3 regions of the Oerskovia paurometabola genome follow, and region 3 is predicted to be linked to each of the others. Evidence: predicted binding sites of a transcription regulator. Region 3 holds the regulator's gene; each other region holds the start of a gene.
The links. The regulator LexA, encoded in region 3, represses DNA repair genes until DNA is damaged. The targets are predictions, from matches to a motif close to TCGAACANNTGTTCGA.
Positions count from the first base shown of each region.

Region 1 (4,071 bases), 530 kb from region 3:
AAGAAGGCCGTGATCGACGCCAAGCGCGGCAAGCTGTTCGCCAAGCTCATCAAGAACATCGAGGTCGCGGCCCGCACGGGCGGCGGGGACCTCGCCGGTAACCCCACGCTCTTCGACGCCGTCCAGAAGGCCAAGAAGTCCTCGGTCCCCAACGACAACATCGACCGCGCCCTCAAGCGCGGCTCGGGCCAGGAAGCCGGCGGCGCCGACTACCAGACGATCATGTACGAGGGCTACGGCACGGGCGGCATCGCCGTCCTCGTCGAGTGCCTCACCGACAACAAGAACCGCGCCGCCGCCGAGGTCCGCATCGCGTTCACGCGCAACGGCGGCCAGCTCGCCGACCCGGGCTCGGTGTCCTACCTGTTCTCCCGCAAGGGCGTCATCGTGGTCCCCAAGGAGGGCACCACCGAGGACGACGTCATGGAGGCCGTCCTCGAGGCGGGCGGCGAGGAGGTCACCGACGAGGGCGACACGTTCGAGATCCTCACCGAGGCCACCGACCTCGTCGCGGTCCGCACCGCGCTGCAGGACGCCGGCATCGAGTACGACTCCGCCGACGTCGTCTTCCACCCCTCCATGGAGGTCGAGGTCGACGCCGAGGGCGCCCGCAAGATCCTGCGCCTCATCGACGCCCTCGAGGACAGCGACGACGTGCAGAACGTCTACGCGAACTTCACCGCGAGCGACGAGGTCATGGCCGAGCTCGAGAACGACGACTGACCCACCCCCTGGTGTGACGAAGGGCTCCCGCGCGACGGCTCGCGTGGGAGCCCTTCGTCGTGGGCGGCCCGTGAGAAGGTGAGCGCGTGCGCGTGCTCGGAGTGGACCCAGGACTGACCCGTTGCGGGATCGGCGTCGTCGACTCGCTGCCCGGACGGCGCGCCCGCATGGTGGCGGTCGGGGTCCTGCAGAGCCCGCCCGACCAGTCGGTCGACCTGCGCCTGCTCACCATCTCCCAGCGCCTCGACGTGTGGATGGACGAGCACGTCCCGGACGTCGTGGCCGTCGAGCGCGTCTTCGCCCAGCACAACGTCAGCACCGTCATGGGCACCGCGCAGGTCGCGGGTCTCGCGATGGTCGCCGCGGCCCGTCGCGGCGTGCCCGTCGCGATGCACACCCCCAGCGAGGTCAAGGCCGCCGTGACCGGCACCGGCCGCGCCGACAAGATCCAGGTCCAGCGCATGGTCGCGCGCATCCTCGAGCTCGGCGAGCTGCCCAAGCCCGCCGACGCCGCCGACGCCCTGGCCCTCGCGATCTGCCACCTGTGGCGCCCGGCGGGCGCCCTGCAGGGCGGGGACCGGCACCAGCTCACGCCCGCGCAGCGCGCCTGGGCCGCGGCCGAGCAGGCCTCGCGCGGCCGACGCGGCTGACACCGGCCCCACGTGCCCGACGGCGAGGCTCGACCGGGAGCACCGCCGCCCGTTGCTAGAGTGGCCCACGGTTCGTACAGGTGTTCGGGACCGGCCGCTCGTGGCCGGGACCCGCGAGGAAGCATGGAGGCACAGTGATCGCTTCGCTGTCGGGCACGGTCGCGGACGTCCGCCTGGACCGCGCCGTCATCGACGTGGGAGGCGCCGGGGGAGCCGTGGGCTACCTCGTCCACGCGACCCCCGCGACCCTGTCCGCGCTGCGCGTGGGCGAGCCCGCGCGCCTGGCCACGAGCATGGTCGTCCGCGAGGACTCCTTCACGCTGTTCGGGTTCGCCGACGACGACGAACGTGCCGTGTTCGAGGCCGTGCAGACCGTCAGCGGCGTCGGCCCGCGCCTGGCCCTGGCCATGCTCGCGGTGCACACGCCCGACGGGCTGCGCCGCGCCGTCGCGGGGGAGGACATCGCCGCGCTCATGCGCGTGCCCGGCATCGGGCGCAAGGGCGCCCAGCGCATCGCGCTCGAGCTCGGCGACCGGCTCGGGGCCCCCACCGGCACGGGCGCGGACGACCCGGCCGGCACGGGCGGCCCCGGCGGTGCCGTGGTCGACGACCAGCGCGACCAGGTCGTCCAGGCGCTCGTGGGCCTCGGGTGGAACCCCAAGGCCGCCGAGGACGCCCTCGCCACCGTCCTGACCCAGGCCGGGGCCGACGCGGTCGCGCCCGACGAGATCGCCGGCGCGCTGCGCGCCTCGCTGCGGGTCCTGGGCGGCCCCCGTGGCTGACTTCGACCGCGTCGGCTACGAGGAGGGGAACGAGCCGTTCACGTCCGAGCGGATCGTGACCTCGACGGCCGACGACCTCGAGCGAGCAGCCGAGGCCGCCCTGCGACCGAGGCGCCTCGAGGAGTTCGTCGGGCAGCTCGTCGTGCGCGACCAGCTCTCCCTCGTGCTCCAGGCGGCCCTCGCACGCGGGGCGACGCCCGACCACGTCCTGCTCTCGGGCCCGCCCGGGCTCGGCAAGACGACCCTCGCGATGATCATCGCCGCCGAGCTCGGCACCTCGCTGCGCGTGACGTCCGGCCCCGCGATCCAGCACGCGGGCGACCTCGCCGCGGTCCTGTCCTCGCTCGAGGAGGGCGAGGTGCTGTTCATCGACGAGATCCACCGCCTCGCGCGCCCCGCCGAAGAGCTGCTGTACGTCGCGATGGAGGATTTCCGGGTCGACGTCGTCGTCGGCAAGGGGGCCGGGGCCAGCGCCATCCCGCTGTCCCTGCCGCCGTTCACCGTCGTGGGCGCCACCACGCGCGCCGGGCTCCTGCCCGCCCCGCTGCGCGACCGCTTCGGGTTCACCGGACACCTCGACTTCTACTCCGCCGAGGAGCTCGAGCGCGTCATCATCCGCTCGGCCGGGCTGCTCGGCGTCGAGATCAAGCACGCCGCCGCCCACGAGATCTCGGGCCGTTCCCGTGGTACGCCCCGTATCGCCAACCGGCTGCTGCGCCGCGTGCGCGACTGGGCACAGGTGCGCGGCGACGGGACCATGGACCTGCGGGCCGCCCGCGCGGCACTCGAGGTCTACGAGGTCGACGAGCTCGGCCTCGACCGCCTCGACCGGGCCGTCCTGGGCGCCCTGTGCACGCGGTTCGGCGGCGGCCCCGTGGGCCTGAGCACCCTCGCCGTGACCGTGGGGGAGGAGTCCGAGACGGTCGAGACCGTCGCCGAGCCCTTCCTCGTACGCGAAGGGCTGATCGGCCGCACCCCGCGCGGTCGCGTCGCGACCCCCGCGGCCTGGGCGCACCTCGGGCTGACCCCGCCCGACCCGCTGGCGCCCCGCGGACCGGGCGGCGGACTCGGGCAGCGGACGGGCTCGGCGAGGTCGGGCGGAACCCTGTTCGACACGGGGGCCTAGACTGGAGGAATCTGAGCGGCGGAACTCCACGGCCGGACGGTTCGTTGGTGATCCGTACGCGTGCGCCTAGACTGCCGCGCAGATCCCAGCACAGAACAGGAACCGGTTACCCCGTCATGGACTTCAGCCTCATCCTCATCCTCGCTCTCGCCGCCGGAGCGATGTTCCTCATGACCAACCGGTCACGCAAGGCCCAGAAGGAAGCAGCCGCCTTCCGCACCAACCTTGCCCCCGGCCAGGAGGTCATGACCGGCTCCGGCCTGTTCGGGACCATCGTCGACGTCGACGAGGAGAAGGACATCATCACGATCGAGTCCACCCCCGGCACCCAGACGCGCTGGCTGCGCGCGGCGATCGCCAAGCTCGTCGAGCCGCCCGTCGAGGAAGAGGGCACCGACGAGCTTGCCGAGGGCACCGAGAAGGACGCGGTCTACGGCGACGCGACCACCTCCTCGGCGGACGACGACGTCCTGGACGTCCCGGACGACCTGTCCGGGCTCACGGACAAGCCGGGGGACAAGCGGGACGACGGCACCGACAGCAAGTGACACCACGTCGCACCCCGATCCCGGGGTGCGACGTCGACCCGCGCCATCTCGCGATGTCGCGCGCACGAGAAGAGACGGATAGTTGGCCACCTCCAACACACGACGCGCCAGGCCCGTACGCACCCTGGTAACCCTCGCTGTACTGATCCTCGCGTTGTTCGCGTCGATCTTCGCCGGCACCAAGTGGTCGGACGCGAGCCTCACCCCCGGACTCGCCCTCGACCTGGAGGGCGGCACGCAGA
Region 1 is NZ_JAFBBV010000001.1:2,443,752-2,447,822, reverse strand. It holds gene JOD48_RS10975 (YebC/PmpR family DNA-binding transcriptional regulator) at 1-723, shown strand, start outside; gene ruvC (crossover junction endodeoxyribonuclease RuvC) at 810-1,373, shown strand; gene ruvA (Holliday junction branch migration protein RuvA) at 1,508-2,155, shown strand; gene ruvB (Holliday junction branch migration DNA helicase RuvB) at 2,148-3,281, shown strand; gene yajC (preprotein translocase subunit YajC) at 3,398-3,829, shown strand; gene secD (protein translocase subunit SecD) at 3,912-4,071, shown strand, end outside.
Region 1: ruvA (Holliday junction branch migration protein RuvA) is a predicted target of LexA. The motif match lies at 1,446-1,461, and genes of this name have one in related genera.

Region 2 (4,071 bases), 510 kb from region 3:
GACGAAGTCCTGCTCGTCGAGCACGCGGCGCGCGGCCTGGTTGGCCTTGGCGCGCAGGCGCAGGGCGTGGGCCGGGGTGGGGCGGCGCAGATCCAGGTAGCGGTGCTTGAGGCGCGCCTCCTCGCCGATGACCTCGGTGCCCTCGAGGGCCGTGGAGACCTGGAACGGCAGGGGCGCGGACTCGTTGAGCACGACGACGTCGCTCACCACGACCTCGACCTCACCCGTGGGGAGGTTCTTGTTCTCGTTGCCCTCGGGGCGACGGGAGACCACACCGGTGACCTGGAGCACGAACTCGGCGCGCAGCGGGTGCGCGATCGACTCGTCGCGGATGACGACCTGGGCGATGCCCGAGGCGTCGCGCAGGTCGATGAAGGCCACCCCACCGTGATCGCGGCGACGATCGACCCAACCGGTGAGGGTGACGGTCTGACCGATCTGCTCGGCCCGCAGGGAGCCGGCTGTGTGGGTGCGAAGCACGGAGAGAGTCCTTCCGGAACATGCCGGGGCGCACAGTGGCGTCCCGGGATGGGAGTGGGGAGTGCGCAGACGACGCACTCGGACGAGTCTAGTCTGTGGGCGGACCACGTTCAGGAGAACCCACCGGGAGGCACCCATGGCCAGGCGGATCGCGACCACGGACCGGATCGGACGCGCGGAGCTCGTCGCGTTCCTGCGCGCCAACCGGCGGGCCGTGCTGCTCACCCGGCGCGCGAACGGCGCCCCGCAGATGAGCCCCGTCACGTACGGGGTCGACGGCGAGGGGCGCGTCGTGGTCTCGACCTACCCCGACCGCGCCAAGGCCGTGAACCTGCGGCGCGACCCCGCCGCGTCGCTGTGCGTCCTGGGCGAGGACTTCGACGACGCCTGGGTCCAGGTCGACGGCACGGCCGAGGTGATCGACCTGCCCGACTCGGTCGAGCCCCTCGTCGAGTACTACCGGTCGGTCGCCGGGGAGCACCCCGACTGGGACGAGTACCGCCAGGCCATGGTCGCGCAGGGCAAGTCGCTGCTGCGCGTGACGATCACGGGTTGGGGCCCCGTGGCCACGGGCGGGTTCCCGGCACGGCTCGCGCAGGACTGAGCGCGGGGGCAGCCGCCGACACGCTAGAAGAGCAGCTGCTCGGCGCTCGCCGCCGCGCTCGGGCTCGTACGTCCGGACGGTCCACCGCGGTCCCGGTCCTGCACCACGAGGCTCCCCGCCGGATAGGCCCCCTCGTCGTGCCGCGCTCTCTCGCCAGGGGTCTCGGGGTGCCAAGCGGTCCGGGCGTGCCCGGACGTGCGTGCCTGGGCCCGGTGACCGGCGCTCGCGAAGCCGCGCTCGACGAGCAGCGGCCGCACGCGGTCCCACAGCCAGTCGCGGTACGCGCGGCTCGCGTACGACCCGCCCGCGTAGACGCGCTCGTAGCCCGAGACCCGCTCGGGGTGGTCGCGGCGCAGCCAGGCCATGAACCACTCGCGGGTGCCGGGCTTGAGGAACAGCGGGAGGACCGTGGCGCCGGTCGCGCCGGCCTCGTGGACCGCGTCGAGCAGGCGTGTGAGGTGGTCGGTCGAGTCGGTGAGCCACGGCAGCACGGGGGCGATCATGACCCCGCACGGCAGCCCTGCCGCCCGGGCGGCGCGGATGAGGTCGAGGCGGGCGCGCGGCGTGGGGGTGCCGGGCTCGACGGCCTGCTGGAGGTCCTCGTCGACGAACGCCAGGGAGACCCCGATGCCGACGTCGACGTGCTCGGCCGCCTGCGTCAGACGCGGCAGGTCGCGGCGCAGGAGCGTGCCCTTGGTGAGGATCGAGAACGGCGTGCGCGAGGCCTCGAGCGCGTCGATGATCCCCGGCATGAGCCGGTAGCGTCCCTCGGCGCGCTGGTAGGGGTCGGTGTTGGTGCCGAGCGCGACCGCGTCGCCCGTCCAGGACGGCTTGGCGAGCTCGGCCCGCAGCACCTCGGCGACGTTCATCTTGACGACGATCTGGCTGTCGAAGTCCTCGCCGGGGTTCATGTCGAGGTAGCGGTGCGAGGGGCGCGCGAAGCAGTAGGAGCACGCATGGGAGCATCCGCGGTACGGGTTGATCGTCCAGGTGAACGGCATGCGGGACTCCCCCGGCACCTTGGACAGCGCGCTCTTGGCGAGCACCTCGTGGAACGTGACCCCGGCGAACTCCGGGGTGCGCACGGTCCGCACGAGCCCCGCCATGCGCCCGAGCCCGGGCAGCGCGCCGTCGTCCGCCGTGATCGCCTGCCCGTCCCACCTCATCGCCCCATTCGAACACATGTTCGAGCCGGTTGTCGACGCGGTCGCCGTCGGCGTGACCTTCGGCCGGGAGACGTCCGAGGCCTGGATCGTCGCCCGCACCACCGGGCACGCACACGTGAGGCCCGGCAGGGTGTCCCCTGCCGGGCCTCACACGCGTCCGGGTCAGCACCCGGGCAGCGGGCTCACTCCCCCGCGGGCACGACCCGAGGCCACAGGTCCTCCGCCGACGGGGCCCACGTCGCCGGGTCCGCAGCGACCTGCTCGCCCGAACGGATGTCCTTGACCTGGTGAGCGACGACCTCGCCGTCCGCACCGATCCCCGCGGGGAACCACACGAACGGGATGCCGCGACGGTCCGCGAACTTGATCTGCTTGCCGAACTTGGCCGCACTCGGCGCGACCTCGACCGGGATGCCGCGCGAGCGCAGCGCCACCGCGACCGCGTCCGACGCGGGTCGCGTCTCCTCGCTCGTGACCGCGACCACGACCGCGCTCGGCACCGACCGCGTCGAACGGACCAGGCCGGCGCTCAGCAGCCGCGACACCAGGCGCGAGACGCCGATCGAGAGCCCCACGCCCGGATAGGTGTTCGCGCCGTCCGAGGCCAGGGTGTCGTAGCGCCCGCCCGAGCAGATCGACCCGAGCTGCTCGTGCCCCACCAGCACCGTCTCGTAGACCGAGCCCGTGTAGTAGTCCAGGCCGCGCGCGATCTTCAGGTCCGCCACCACGACGCCCGGCGCCCGCACGGCCGCCGCGTCGATCAGCGCCGACAGCTCGCGCAGGCCCTCCTCGAGCAGCTCCGAGGTCACGCCGTGCTCTGCCGCGAGCGCCCGCACCCGCTCCGCGACGCTCGCGTCCGAGCCGGAGATCGCCGCGAGCGCCAGGCACGCGGCCGCCTGCTCGGGCGTCGCGCCCGTCTCGGCGACCAGCAGCGCCCCGACCTTGTCCGGCCCGATCTTGTCGAGCTTGTCGATGCTGCGCAGCACGCCCTCGACGTCGTCCAGGCCCAGCCCGCGGTAGAAGCCCTCGGCGACCTTGCGGTTGTTCACCAGGATGCGGACCTCGGGCACACCGATCGAGCGCAGCTCGCCCAGCGCCTCGGCCATGACCAGCGGCAGCTCGACCTCGAAGTGGTAGGGCAGCTCGCCCGCACCCACGACGTCGATGTCGGCCTGCACGAACTCGCGGAAGCGCCCGTCCTGGGGGCGCTCGCCGCGCCACACCTTCTGGATCTGGTGGCGCTTGAACGGGAACGCCAGGTGCCCGGCGTTCTCCAGCACGTACCGCGCGAACGGCACGGTCAGGTCGAAGTGCAGGCCGAGCTGCTTGTCCCCCTTGCCGCCTCGGTCCCCCGCGGCCCCCTCGGACGAGTCAGCCTCCTCCTGGAGGCGGCGCAGCACGTACACCTCCTTGGAGGTCTCGCCCTTGCGCAGCAGCTGGTCCAGGGGCTCGACGGCCCGCGTCTCGATCCCCGCGAAACCGTGGAGCTCGAACGTGCGACGCAGCGTGTCGAGCACGTGCTGCTCCACGACGCGTCCAGCAGGGAGCCATTCGGGGAAACCGGAGAGAGGTGTAGGTCGGGCCATGGGACCCGATCCTTCCAGACGTACCGACCGAACGAGCAATCGATTCACAGGCCCCGCAGGTACGGGTTGGTGCGGCGCTCGCGGCCGATCGTCGTCAGGGGCCCGTGACCAGGAACCACCTCGAGGGAGTCGTCGAGGTGCCCGACGACGTCGCGCAGGGTGCGCTGCATCGTCTCGCCGTCTCCCCCGGGCAGGTCGGTCCGCCCCACCGAGCCGGCGAACAGGACGTCTCCGG
Region 2 is NZ_JAFBBV010000001.1:2,427,495-2,431,565, forward strand. It holds gene aspS (aspartate--tRNA ligase) at 1-480, opposite strand, end outside; gene JOD48_RS10890 (PPOX class F420-dependent oxidoreductase) at 617-1,084, shown strand; gene JOD48_RS10895 (Rv2578c family radical SAM protein) at 1,108-2,250, opposite strand; gene hisS (histidine--tRNA ligase) at 2,433-3,836, opposite strand; gene JOD48_RS10905 (MBL fold metallo-hydrolase) at 3,881-4,071, opposite strand, start outside.
Region 2: JOD48_RS10895 (Rv2578c family radical SAM protein) is a predicted target of LexA. The motif match lies at 2,259-2,274, and genes of this name have one in related genera.

Region 3 (4,071 bases):
GCTCTTCTCGTCGCGGCGAGCGGCGCTCGCGGTCGCGGAGGCCATGCGCGAGCGCCTCGACGTCCCGATCCTGTGCCAGGGCGACGACCAGCTCCCGACGCTCGTCAAGGAGTTCGCCGCAGACCCCGCGACGTGCCTGTTCGGCACGCTCTCGTTGTGGCAGGGCGTGGACGTCCCCGGGCCGAGCTGCCAGCTCGTCCTGATCGACCGGATCCCCTTCCCGCGGCCCGACGACCCGGTGAAGTCGGCCCGCGCGAGAGCGGTCGAGGCCGCGGGCGGCAACGGCTTCATGCAGGTCTCGGCCAACCACGCCGCGCTGCTGCTCGCGCAGGGCGCCGGACGGCTCATCCGGTCGACGGCCGATCGAGGCGTCGTCGCGGTCCTCGACCCGCGTCTGGCGACCGCTCGCTACGGCTCCTACCTCACGAAGTCGATGCCGGACTTCTGGACCACGACGGACCGACGTGTCGTCCTCTCTGCGCTCGAGCGCCTGTCCGCCCTAGGCTGAGACCTGGTAGTCCACGCGACGGACGTCGTGACGCTCGTGCAGCGACCGACGTCCGGTGCTCAACGTCCAGGAGGCACAGTGCCCGCCCGTACCACCAAGCTCGCGATCGTCGGCGCAGGTTCCGTCGGATCGACCCTCGCCTACGCGGCGCTCATGCGTGGAGCCGCTCACACCGTGAGCCTGCTCGACATCAACCGGACCAAGGTCGAGGCCGAGGTCCTCGACCTCCAGCACGGCATCCAGTTCATGCCCATGGCCAAGGTCGAGGGCTCCGACGACGTGGCGGTGTGCTCCGACGCGGACGTCGTGGTCTTCACCGCCGGGGCCAAGCAGAAGCCCGGGCAGACACGGCTGGACCTCGCCGAGGCGACGATCTCCCTCGTGCGCAAGATCCTGCCCGGCCTCGTCGAGGTGGCGCCCAACGCCGTCTACATCATGGTGACCAACCCGGTCGACGTGGTCACGTACGCGGCCCTCAAGTACTCGGGACTGCCGCCGAACCAGCTCTTCGGGAGCGGCACGGTCCTGGACTCCTCGAGGCTGCGGTTCCTCGTCGCGCAGCACTGCGGCGTCGCGGTCCAGAACGTGCACGCGTACATCGCCGGAGAGCACGGGGACAGCGAGATCCCGCTCTGGAGCTCGGCGACGATCAGCGGGGTGCCGCTGCTCGAGTGGCAGGGGCTCAAGGGCCGGGGACCGCTCACGGCCGAGGTGCGCGAGGACATCGCGCACGAGGTCGTGCAGTCGGCCTACCGCATCATCGAGGGCAAGGGCGCCACGAACTACGCCGTCGCGCTCGCCGCGACCCGCATCATCGAGGCCGTCCTCGACGACGAGCACCGGGTCCTGCCGGTGTCCTCGCTCCTCGAGGACTTCCACGGGATCAGCGACGTCTGCCTCTCCGTCCCCTCGCTGCTCGAGCGGCGTGGCTGCGGTGAGCGGATCGAGGTCCCGCTGTCGGACCACGAGCTCGCGGGCCTCCGGGCGTCCGCGGACTCGGTGCGCGCCGTCGCCAAGAGCTTCGGACTGTAGTCGTCCCCTCGGTGCCCGTGACGGGCGCCGGGCACGACGAAGGGGACGGCCCACCGGGCCGTCCCCTTCGTCGTGCTGAGCGCCGGTCCCTGGGGGCCGGCGGGACGCTGTGCTCAGAGGCTCCGCAGGACCGAGACGACCCGGCCGAGGATCTGGGCGTCGTCCCCCGAGATGGGCCGGTACGCCGCGTTGTGCGGCATGAGCCACACGTGCTTGTCGATGCGCTTGAACGTCTTGACGGTCGCCTCGCCGTCGATCATCGCGGCGACGATCTCGCCGTTCTCGGCGACGGGCTGGCGACGGACCACGACCCAGTCGCCGTCGCAGATCGCGGCGTCGATCATCGAGTCACCGGCCACGCGCAGCAGGAAGAGCTCGCCGTCGCCGACGAGCTGGCGGGGGAGGGGGAACACGTCCTCGACGACCTGCTCGGCCAGGATGGGACCACCGGCGGCGATGCGTCCCACGACGGGGACGTACGACGGCGTGGGGCGCTCGGGTGAGTCCTCGGTCGTGTCGATGCCCTCGACGCGCGGGAACGCGCTGCCGGGAAGCGCTGCGATGGACCGCGCGTCGTCGTGCTGGACGACCTCGATCGCGCGGGGGCGGTTGGGGTCGCGACGCAGGTAGCCCTTGCGCTCGAGCGTCGTGAGCTGGTGCTTGACGCTCGACGGGCTCGTCAGGCCGACGGCCTCGCCGATCTCGCGCATGCTCGGCGGGTAGCCCCGCTGGTCGACCGACGCGCGGATCGTCTCGAGCACGAGCCGCTGGCGCGGTGTGAGACCGTCCCCGCCCGTCGTGCCGTCGGGCAGCTCGTGCACCTTCGCGAGCCTGCCCGTGGTGTCGGCCACCCGTCCCGCCATCGTCGTCTCCGCCCTGCTCGGCCGTCTCGGTCCCTGTCCTGCGGAGGGGCGCCGCGAGCGGCACCGGCTCCTGAGCGTGGCCGCGGCGATCTCGTCAGCCCGGGGGCGGGACGTCCCACCCCCAGGCGTCCGACATATCGGACGACCAGTACTCGAACAGCGTAGGTCACGCGGCGACACGAATCAAACACATGTTCGAGCATGTCTCGACATCGGCGCCCGACGGTGATAGAAATCGTACAGATGTTCGACGAACAGGTGTTCGAACCGACCGGGGAAGGCGGTTCGGGCGCCACGGACGAAGGAGTGGCTATGAGTGCGATCACCGCGATGGGCGCGACGGACGGGTGGCGTGTCGAGCGTCGTCCTCAGGGGCAGGCCGAGGCTCCGCTGCGGCTGACCACGCGAGGCCGTGTCGTCCTGGTACTGCTCGTCGCGACGGTCCTCGCCCTCGGGGCCCTGTGGGGCGCCCGTGCGGTGGCGTCCGGCCCCGGCGAGCCGGTCGAGGTCCGGATCCACGTCGTCGAGGCGGGGGAGACCTTGTGGCAGCACGCGTCCGCCCTGGCATCGGGCGGCCGGGACGTGCGAGACGTGATGGCGGAGCTCGCCGAGCTCAACAACCTCTCGTCGACCGGGCTCCAGGTCGGGCAGCAGCTCCTGCTGCCGGTCGACCCCAACTTCGCGCGCTGACCGGTCGAGGGTTCCGTGCCGCTCAGGCGTCGGCAGCCCTTCGGCCCGGGGTGATTCTGCCCTCGCTGTGAGGACCCGTGCCCGGAGGGCTTGCGCAATCGCATTAGGTTCCCCTAAGTTAGTGCTGCCTCACCAACCCGGCTGGGGGGTCGGTCGGTGAGGAGGAGGCGCGCCAGCGCGTCTCCGCAGTTGCGTCGACGTTCGCGAGGCGAGTCGCGAACGTGAGATGGGGACGGGGGCGTCCCGACGGAGGTGGCCGATCATCGGCCACCTCCGTTCTCATGTGTGCTGACCGGCGTGTGGAACGCGTCGCGCTGTCTCGTCGTGGCGGGGCGTCTTGCGCCTCGTCAGGGTCGAGACATAGGTTCGGGACGCACCGTCCGTGGCGACCGCCACGGAGCACTCGCGCAGACCCACAGGAGTACCGCCTCATGCACTGTCCGTTCTGTCGGCACGCGGACTCCCGGGTCGTCGACTCGCGGACCTCCGACGACGGTGCCTCGATCCGTCGTCGCAGACAGTGCCCTGCCTGCAACCGCCGCTTCACGACGATCGAGACGGCGAGCCTGTCGGTCGTCAAGCGCTCTGGAGTGACCGAGCCGTTCAGCCGGGAGAAGATCGTGACCGGCGTGCGCAAGGCCTGCCAAGGGCGTCCGGTCAACGAGGACGACCTGGCGGTCCTCGCGCAGAAGGTCGAGGAGTCGCTCCGGGCCGGTGGTAGCGCGGAGCTGGACGCGTACGAGATCGGGCTGGCCATCCTCGGTCCCCTGCGGGAGCTCGACGAGGTCGCCTACCTGCGGTTCGCGAGCGTCTACCAGGCGTTCGACTCGCTCGAGGACTTCGAGTCGGCGATCAACTCCCTCCGGGCCGAGCGTGAGGAGCGCGAGGCGGCGTTCGGCGGTGCCGGGTCCGAGGCCGGCGCGTCGGACGACGAGCCTGCGGCCGACGTGGTCCCGGATCGCGCCTGATCCCTCGCTC
Region 3 is NZ_JAFBBV010000001.1:1,917,818-1,921,888, forward strand. It holds gene JOD48_RS08575 (ATP-dependent DNA helicase) at 1-508, shown strand, start outside; gene JOD48_RS08580 (L-lactate dehydrogenase) at 587-1,540, shown strand; gene lexA (transcriptional repressor LexA) at 1,654-2,403, opposite strand; gene JOD48_RS08590 (LysM peptidoglycan-binding domain-containing protein) at 2,716-3,093, shown strand; gene nrdR (transcriptional regulator NrdR) at 3,525-4,061, shown strand.